Regions from separate parts of the Bacillus sp. V33-4 genome, predicted to be linked through region 1. Evidence: riboswitches for the same ligand, from Rfam matches in the RefSeq annotation. Region 1 holds a riboswitch; the other holds the start of a gene.

What was found. A riboswitch is a leader RNA that binds a small molecule or an ion and turns the genes downstream of it on or off. The one in region 1 is predicted to bind lysine.
Region 2: another riboswitch for lysine. It lies ahead of CVD23_RS15300 (aspartate kinase); the one in region 1 lies ahead of CVD23_RS10130 (amino acid permease).

What each region holds. Positions count from the first base shown of each region.
Region 1 covers NZ_PGVC01000024.1:166,782-170,847, reverse strand. Annotated here, with positions in the region: gene CVD23_RS10140 (LLM class flavin-dependent oxidoreductase) at 1-36, shown strand, start outside; gene CVD23_RS10135 (YpzG family protein) at 107-259, opposite strand; lysine riboswitch at 530-711, shown strand; gene CVD23_RS10130 (amino acid permease) at 810-2,207, shown strand; gene CVD23_RS10125 (ammonium transporter) at 2,487-3,752, shown strand; gene CVD23_RS10120 (DUF294 nucleotidyltransferase-like domain-containing protein) at 3,812-4,066, shown strand, end outside.
Region 2 covers NZ_PGVC01000042.1:21,569-25,634, forward strand. Annotated here, with positions in the region: gene uvrC (excinuclease ABC subunit UvrC) at 1-1,033, shown strand, start outside; lysine riboswitch at 1,104-1,279, shown strand; gene CVD23_RS15300 (aspartate kinase) at 1,511-2,740, shown strand; gene CVD23_RS15305 (YslB family protein) at 2,847-3,299, opposite strand; gene CVD23_RS15310 (succinate dehydrogenase cytochrome b558 subunit) at 3,764-4,066, shown strand, end outside.

The DNA of each region.
Region 1 (4,066 bases):
TACTCCTATCATTTATTGGCAGAGATGTTCCATTAGGAGTATCCCGACTAATATAAAAAGAAAGAAGACCGAAGAAGTCTTCTTTCTTTTCAGTTCAGAAATATCCTTACCACCTGTGAGCCTTTGCGTTACTTCTTAGTATAATGGTCATTTGCGACATCTGAGTGTGTCCATTTACTTGCGAACTCGCGCGCTTACGTCTCGTCCAATTATGGTGAAACTGTTGAGAATGTGGATCCAAGTGATCTTTATAGCTCATTTTGAATCACCTCATAATAGGATAGAATATGCTAAAACACGTGATAACGTGATATTCGCGAATATCATTAACAGTATTTGAATACATTGAATAAAAAATACATCCTGCGCGCAAACCAAAGTTTTTATTTTTTTGGCCGACGAGCAAAATACCCGAACAGACTAATAATAACAACTAATCTGAATTCTAGCGGGATTGTTGACAGATGGTTGCGTTGTTGCTATTCTCAATACTAGCAATTTCATATGAACAAAATCCTCATCGCTATCTCGGTGAGGTAGAGGTTGCGGCAATTAAGAGTAGCTTTTTCTGAGGTCTGTTGGGATCTGAGACGAAGAGTGAAAGGAATTGCTGCCGAAGTATGGATGGACCCACACAGCCGTTCACGCTGGGACTGCATCGAATAGGTGCAGGACTGTCGCAGATTTATTCTGGGGAGAGCTATGAACGAGATAGGATGCGGGTTTTTTTATATTCACAGAAACGCGCGGGTACACTATACCTACGCGTTTTTTATTGTTTAAATACTAGATTCCTTGGGGGTTTTTGCATGAATGAAAAAAATTGGGGACTTTGGCTGCTGACAGCTTTAGTCGTTGGAAATATGGTAGGTTCGGGGATTTTTATGCTTCCAAGTACACTGGCGCAAATTGCCAGCCCTATGGGAGTTACGATTGCCTGGATCATAACAGGTTTCGGAGTTCTGATGATCGCACTGGTCTTTGGGAAATTATCAATTCGCCGTCCTGATTTAACGGCAGGTCCGCAAAGCTATGCGCGTGCTCTGTTCCAATCCGAAAGTAAAGGGAAATTAGCCGGATTTAGCATGGTCTGGGGATACTGGGTCGCAAACTGGATCAGTAATGTTGCGATCATCACGAGCTTAGCCGGATATTTGTCAACCTTCTTCCCGGTAATGGGCAGCTCTGCTGTTCTCTTTACTATCGGGGGCCAGCCAATTGAAGCAGGAAGATTGGTTACATTCATCGTTTGTACGATTTTGCTATGGGGAACTCATTATATCGTAATAACAAACCTCAATGCTGCCGGAAAATTAAATTTCGTTGCAACAGTTTCAAAGGTTATCGGATTTTTACTATTCATTGTTGCTGCCTTGTTTGCTTTCCAGTCCTCCAACTTGGGTGAGTTCTATACAACAGTAGTCGATGCTGAGGGGCAAACGCACAATCTTGCCAGCCAAATCAATTTAGTCATGATTTCAACGCTATGGGCATTTGTTGGCATTGAATCGGCTGTTATTTTATCCGGGCGCGCCAAATCGCAGCGGGATGTCAGCCGGGCAACCGTCATTGGATTATTCATTGCGCTCATTATTTACATGGGAATTACGATGCTCATCATGGGTATTTTACCTCAGGAAGTATTAAGAGCCTCTGATAAACCTTTTGTTGACGCCCTGTCCGCTATGGTTGGCGACAACGGTGGGACGATTATGGGAGTGCTCGCAGTCATTTCATTATTTGGCGCAACAATCGGCTGGGTATTGCTAAGCTCAGAAGTTCCATATCAAGCGGCAAAATCGGGCATTTTCCCGGCTTATTTTGCGAAAGTAAATAAAAATGGAAGTCCTGTTCGTGCCCTTACGGTTACAAATGCAATGTCACAGATCTTTATCTTTTCGACGATTTCCGGGACGATCAGTGAGGCCTATACCTTTTTAACAACATCGGCAACACTTGCTTATTTAATTCCTTATCTTGTCTCAGCCATTTTCTTCTTGAAGCTGACGATTAAAGGAGAAACATATGATCTCATCAAAGGACCGCGTGTTCTTGATGGCATCATTGCGGCATTGGCGTTGGTCTATTCGCTATATGTGATCAGATCGGGAACTGCGGATCTGCAAACATTTTCTTTAGGAATTGGGCTGTTCCTGGCCGGATTTATCATTTATCCGATTGTCAACCGCAAGAAGTCAAATAACTAACAAACAATATGAGAACAAAGCTGACTTGGGATTCAATCCTTTACAAGTCAGCTTTGTTTTTTTATTTTCTCCTTAACACCTCCGAAAAACCGTCTGCAGATGATTTTATCTTAATGAATCAATTATTAATGTTATATTTTATTACATTAAACAATCAGAAACTTTAAAATTTTCATTGACAGATCATTCAAATCGGTTAAAATAAGAAATAATAAATCAATGTTATATTTTCTAACATGAAATGTTATGAAAAATACATTGAAAAAAGGAGGAAAATGTATGGACACCATCTTTTTGATGAACAGCTTGTGGGTAATGGTAGGAGCAGTTTTAGTCATTTTGATGATCGGTGGATTTATTCTGCTTGAAGCCGGCTCGACTCGAATGAAAAATGCGGGTCATATCGCAGGAAAAACGATCTTTACGTTTGGGCTTGCCTCACTTGTGTTTTGGGCAGTAGGATTTGGCTTTATTTTTGGTGATAATGCGAACTTTTTCGTTGGTCTTTCCCACTTTTTTTATTCCGGTTATGAAATTGAAGGCATCAATCTTTCTTCATCGGTTTTCTTCCTATTTCAATTGGCTTTTGCAGGAATCGCGATTACCATCGCGCTCGGAGGCTTTGCGGAGCGCGCTAAATTATCGGTCTACTTAGTCTTCACTATTCTGTTTTCCGCGCTCGTCTACCCGGTGGTTGCCCACTGGATTTGGGGCGGAGGCTGGTTGGCGGAACATGGTAAACAGGATTTCGCCGGATCCACCGTGGTGCATTTGACTGGTGCAATGGCTGCCCTGGCTGCGACACTACTGCTTAAACCAAGAATCGGCAAGTATAATAAAGATGGTTCGGCCAATAACATTTACGGGCATAACCAAGTATATACTTCCTTAGGGGTATTGATTTTATGGATTGGCTGGTTTGGATTTAATGCGGGCAGTACGGTTTCTGTAGATGGTGGATTTTTCGGTTTCGTTGCGTTGAATACAAATCTAGCCGCCGGAGCCGGTGCTGTTGCCGCTTTGTTAATCTCATGGGTCGTAATGGGTAAATCGGATGTAACGACATTGCTGAACGGAGCACTTGCCGGGTTGGTCGCAATCACCGCATCATGTGCTTTTGTCGACACATGGGCAGCGGTTGTGATCGGGTTTGTCGCAGGAATGCTAGTGTTCTATAGTGCAAGATTTTTTGAAAAGAGAAAAATTGATGATCCGATTTATGCCTTATCCGTTCACGGCGCAGCTGGAGTTTGGGGAACAATATCAACCGGCTTCTTTGCAACACCAGAACTTGCAACTGTTGGCTTACCCGGGTTATTTTATGGTGGAGGGCTTACCCAGCTGGGCGTTCAATTAATGGGGGTAGCAGTTTCAGGAGCTTATGCATTTGCCGTTTCATTCGCAATTTTATTCGTCGCCAAGAAAGCGATGAAAGGGCTTCGAGTAACAGAAGAAGAAGAGATTATGGGACTGGATATGAGCGAGCACGGCAGCTACGGATATCCTGAAGTATTCATGGCAAAAGAGAATAAACTGACCTCATAAGATCAAAAATTCTGCAATAGGCTGATGAAATTTCTGCCGGGTACGAAGGAAGTGTTGCAATGGCCGATGGTTTTGAATCTTATGAAGCGATTAAAATATGGAAGGATGAAGCGATTCATTCGTTTCAGGGAGATACTCTTTCCTTAAATGAGTTTCATGACAGAGTGTTACGCAAGGTTTATCAGCTTGCGGCATGCCGATTGAACAATGGTTCCCCTCCCTGCAGTTATTCCTGGTTTATTACGGGCAGTGGAGGGCGGTTTGAGCAAGGGCTGATCAGCGACCAGGACCATGGCATTATTTACGAAAGGTCC
Region 2 (4,066 bases), on a different contig from region 1:
GTTTGGTTATGCAGTTGATAAAGGCTGGATGTGTGTGCAAGTTTTTTTTGTCAGGCAAGGCAAGTTAATCGAACGGGATGTTTCGATGTTTCCGATTTATAACGAGCCGGAAGAAGAACTGCTCACCTATTTGGGGCAGTTCTATGAAAAAGCGAACCATTTTAAACCGAAGGAAATATTAGTGCCGGATTCGGTTAACACACAAATGGCGGAGGAACTCCTTCAAGTAAAGGTCTTAAAGCCGCAGCGCGGACAAAAAAAGGAGCTTGTTAAGCTTGCCGTGAAAAATGCGAAAATTGCGCTCGCGGAAAAATTTTCGCTGATCGAACGCGATGAGGAAAGAACGATTAAAGCAGTCGAAAATCTTGGTGCAACGCTGGGCATCTATACCCCGCACCGGATTGAGGCTTTTGATAATTCGAATATCCAGGGAACAAGCCCGGTATCGGCACTCGTTGTTTTTATTGACGGAAAGGCGGAAAAGAGAGAATACCGAAAGTATAAAATAAAAACAGTCAAAGGGCCTGATGACTATGAATCCATGCGAGAAGTAGTCAGGAGACGATATTCGAGAGTGTTGAAGGAAGAACTTCCTTTGCCTGATTTGATCATTATTGACGGTGGCAAGGGCCATATAGAAGCCGTCAGAGATGTGCTGGAAAATGAGCTCGGCCTCGATATACCGATTTCCGGTCTTGTTAAGGATGACAAACACCGGACTTCCCAGCTCCTGTTCGGAACTCCGCTTCAGGTCATTTCGCTTGAAAGGAACAGCCAGGAATTTTACTTGCTGCAGCGTATCCAAGACGAGGTCCATCGCTTTGCGATTACCTTTCATCGTCAAATTCGCGGAAAAGGGCTTTTTCAGTCCTTGCTTGATGACATCCCGGGAATTGGTGACAAGCGGAAAAAAGGCTTGCTGAAGCATTTTGGATCTGTGAAAAAAATGCGCGAAGCATCGCTGGAAGAATTGGTTGCTACCGGACTCCCCGCGAATGTAGCAGCAGATTTGTTCGAAAAATTGCAGGAATGACATTGTCAGCTTGGCTGCATCTATGCTATAATAAATCAAACTTTTATATCACATCACTTTAGAGCGTTAAAGTGAAGGTAGAGGTGCAAATTTCATCAGTAAAAGCTTGGAGAAGATTGAGCTTCCATGAAAAGCTTTGAAAGGGAAATTTGCCGAAGTGAAGAAATGCTCATTCGTTTCTTTGCTGGTCCTGAATTGAAAAAATGCAGGATTGTCAAGACATGGTCTTGGAGAGCTATCTCACTGTGCATGCGTATTTTTACGGAAACAAGCCTGAAACTGCTTGTTCCGATTATTGATTACGTCCGTCACAGCAATGGGATAGTTATCTCATTGCTTTTTTTGTTGCTTAATTTCGTCTGGCGAAATACGGAAAATCTGATGCAATGGAGCTGGATAGGCTCTTTAAAAAAGCGTGATAGTCCCGATAAGAGATCGGATAACAACTAATGAATTAACGAGAAAGAAGGGGAAACAGTGGGATTAATTGTTCAAAAATTTGGGGGAACCTCGGTTGGCAGTGTAGAACGGATTTTGAACGCAGCAGAAAGGGTTATTGAAGAAAAACAAAGGGGTAATGATGTTGTTGTCGTCGTTTCGGCAATGGGAAAAACGACCGATGAACTCGTCGGTCTTGCCAAACAAATTTCCGCGCAGCCAAATAAGCGTGAAATGGATATGCTGCTGACAACCGGGGAGCAGATTACGATTTCCCTGTTATCAATGGCTTTAAATGAAAAAGGCCATGAAGCAGTGTCTTTTACGGGCTGGCAGGCAGGAATTTCCACGGAGCACATTCATGGAAACGCGCGCATCCTTGATGTTAAAAAGGAAAGGATCCAGGAACAGCTTAAGAACGGGAATATTGTCATTGTCGCTGGATTTCAAGGAGTAACCGAAGCAGGCGAAATTACGACGCTTGGCCGGGGCGGATCGGATACGACCGCTGTTGCTCTGGCAGCTGCATTGCATGCTGATAAATGCGATATATACACAGATGTGACAGGAGTTTTCACAACAGATCCACGCTATGTAAAGGAGGCCCGCAAGCTTTTTTCCGTCTCCTATGACGAAATGCTTGAGCTGGCTAATTTAGGTGCCGGTGTGCTTCATCCACGCGCAGTCGAATTTGCAAAAAATTACCACGTCCCGCTGGAAGTGCGATCCAGCATTGAACGTGAAGCAGGAACAATCATCGAGGAGGAAGTATCAATGGAACAAAATTTAGTTGTACGCGGGGTGGCGTTTGAAGATGAAATTACCAGAATGACGGTGTTTGGGCTGCCTAATTCTTTGACAAGCCTGGCAACCATTTTCTCAACACTGGCGAAACACCGCATCAACGTGGATATCATTATCCAAAGCACGACATCAGCCGATACAACAAACCTGTCTTTTTCAATTAAAAGTGAAGATTTCCATGAGGCTTTGCAGGTGCTTGCAAATAACAAGACTGTGCTGAATTACGAGAGAATCGAATCAGAAGCAGGCCTTGCCAAGGTGTCAATTGTCGGTTCAGGAATGATTTCAAACCCGGGTGTGGCTGCTGAGATGTTTGAGGTGCTTGCGGCAAGCGGCATTCAAATTAAAATGGTCAGTACTTCAGAAATAAAAGTTTCGGCAGTAGTAGAGGAACAACAAATGCTGAAGGCGACCGAAGCTTTGCATCAGGCATTTGAGCTTTCAGGGACTAAGGTCCAGCTGTAAGGGGGAAGTGTGAGCCGTCCGCATCAACAATAAAAAAGCTTTCAAAGGGCAGGCACCTTTAAAAGCTTTTTTATTCGGCGGAAACGAATAACTAACTGAAGTGATGTTATCTAGCAATGGAATCTTTAATATCCCATTTAACGGTAAAATGGACTTTTGCCCCTTTTTTACGCGGATGTACAAATGCCTCTGCAACAGCGTTCTTTTGCATCTCAATCTGCTGGGCCAGGAAGCCGGCTTCCAGCTGGAAATGTCCGCTATCTTTCATTTTTAATTTCTTTGAAATCCGCTCGTTGTACAGATCGGCTTCCAGTTCATGTCTTGTTTCTTTTTCAATCGTAAGGATGCCCCAATCAGCCTGTTTAAAAAAGGCGCCGATGTCGGCAAAATTCTTTAACGGGTATTTACGGGCTAAACGCTTACCCGCCCAGTATAAAATTTCTGGTGCATCGCTGCCAAGCAATTCGGTTAGCAGCGTTTCCCGAATCAGTTCGTAGCCGAATTCAGTTACAGTTGGAAGATCTTCTTCCGTTTGTTCTGTTGCTGAGATAATACTCAATGCGCTTCCCCTCTTTCTATAAATATATTATATACAATTCCCGCTGAATGTAAGCTAAATTTTATAGAAAAAGACTGTGCGAGTAACAAGAAAATATTGTTATTTTAATATATTCGTTACCATACCTCTAAACAACAAATTGCAAACTTCTAAAAAAACTATTTTGCAAGTGATTTCCCTGTTTTAATACCATTTAATTGAATTTTTTATTACTGCATAACATGTGGTCAAGCTGATTTTGACTGTTCTGGAATAATATCAATATATTTTAAAAATTTTATTTATATAGACATTTTTGTGTATCCGTTTTCTTGACGCTCTATGTTGATGGGAGTAAAATGAACATGTCACATAATTGTAAAAAAATGAACCTAATATTTTACAATGTTGATAGGGTGCAGTCCGGCAAAAGGGGATTGTCGAAAAACCTGAGCGTCACTTTTAAAAAATAGGGGGGTAAGTTCATGGCAGGTAATCGGGAGTTTGTTTACCGGAGATTGCATTCATTACTGGGAGTGATTCCGGTCGGGTTATTTCTAATCCAGCACTTGACAGTGAATCATTTTGCGACCGGGGGAGAAGAGTCCTTCAATAACGCAGCACATTTTATGGAAAGTCTACCATTCAGGATTTTCCTTGAAGTCTTTTTAATTTACTTGCCGCTGCTGTTTCACGCAATTTATGGACTTTATATTGCTTTTACTGCAAATAATAATGTCAGCAGGTTCGGTTATTTCCGTAATTGGATGTTTATGCTCCAGCGGGTT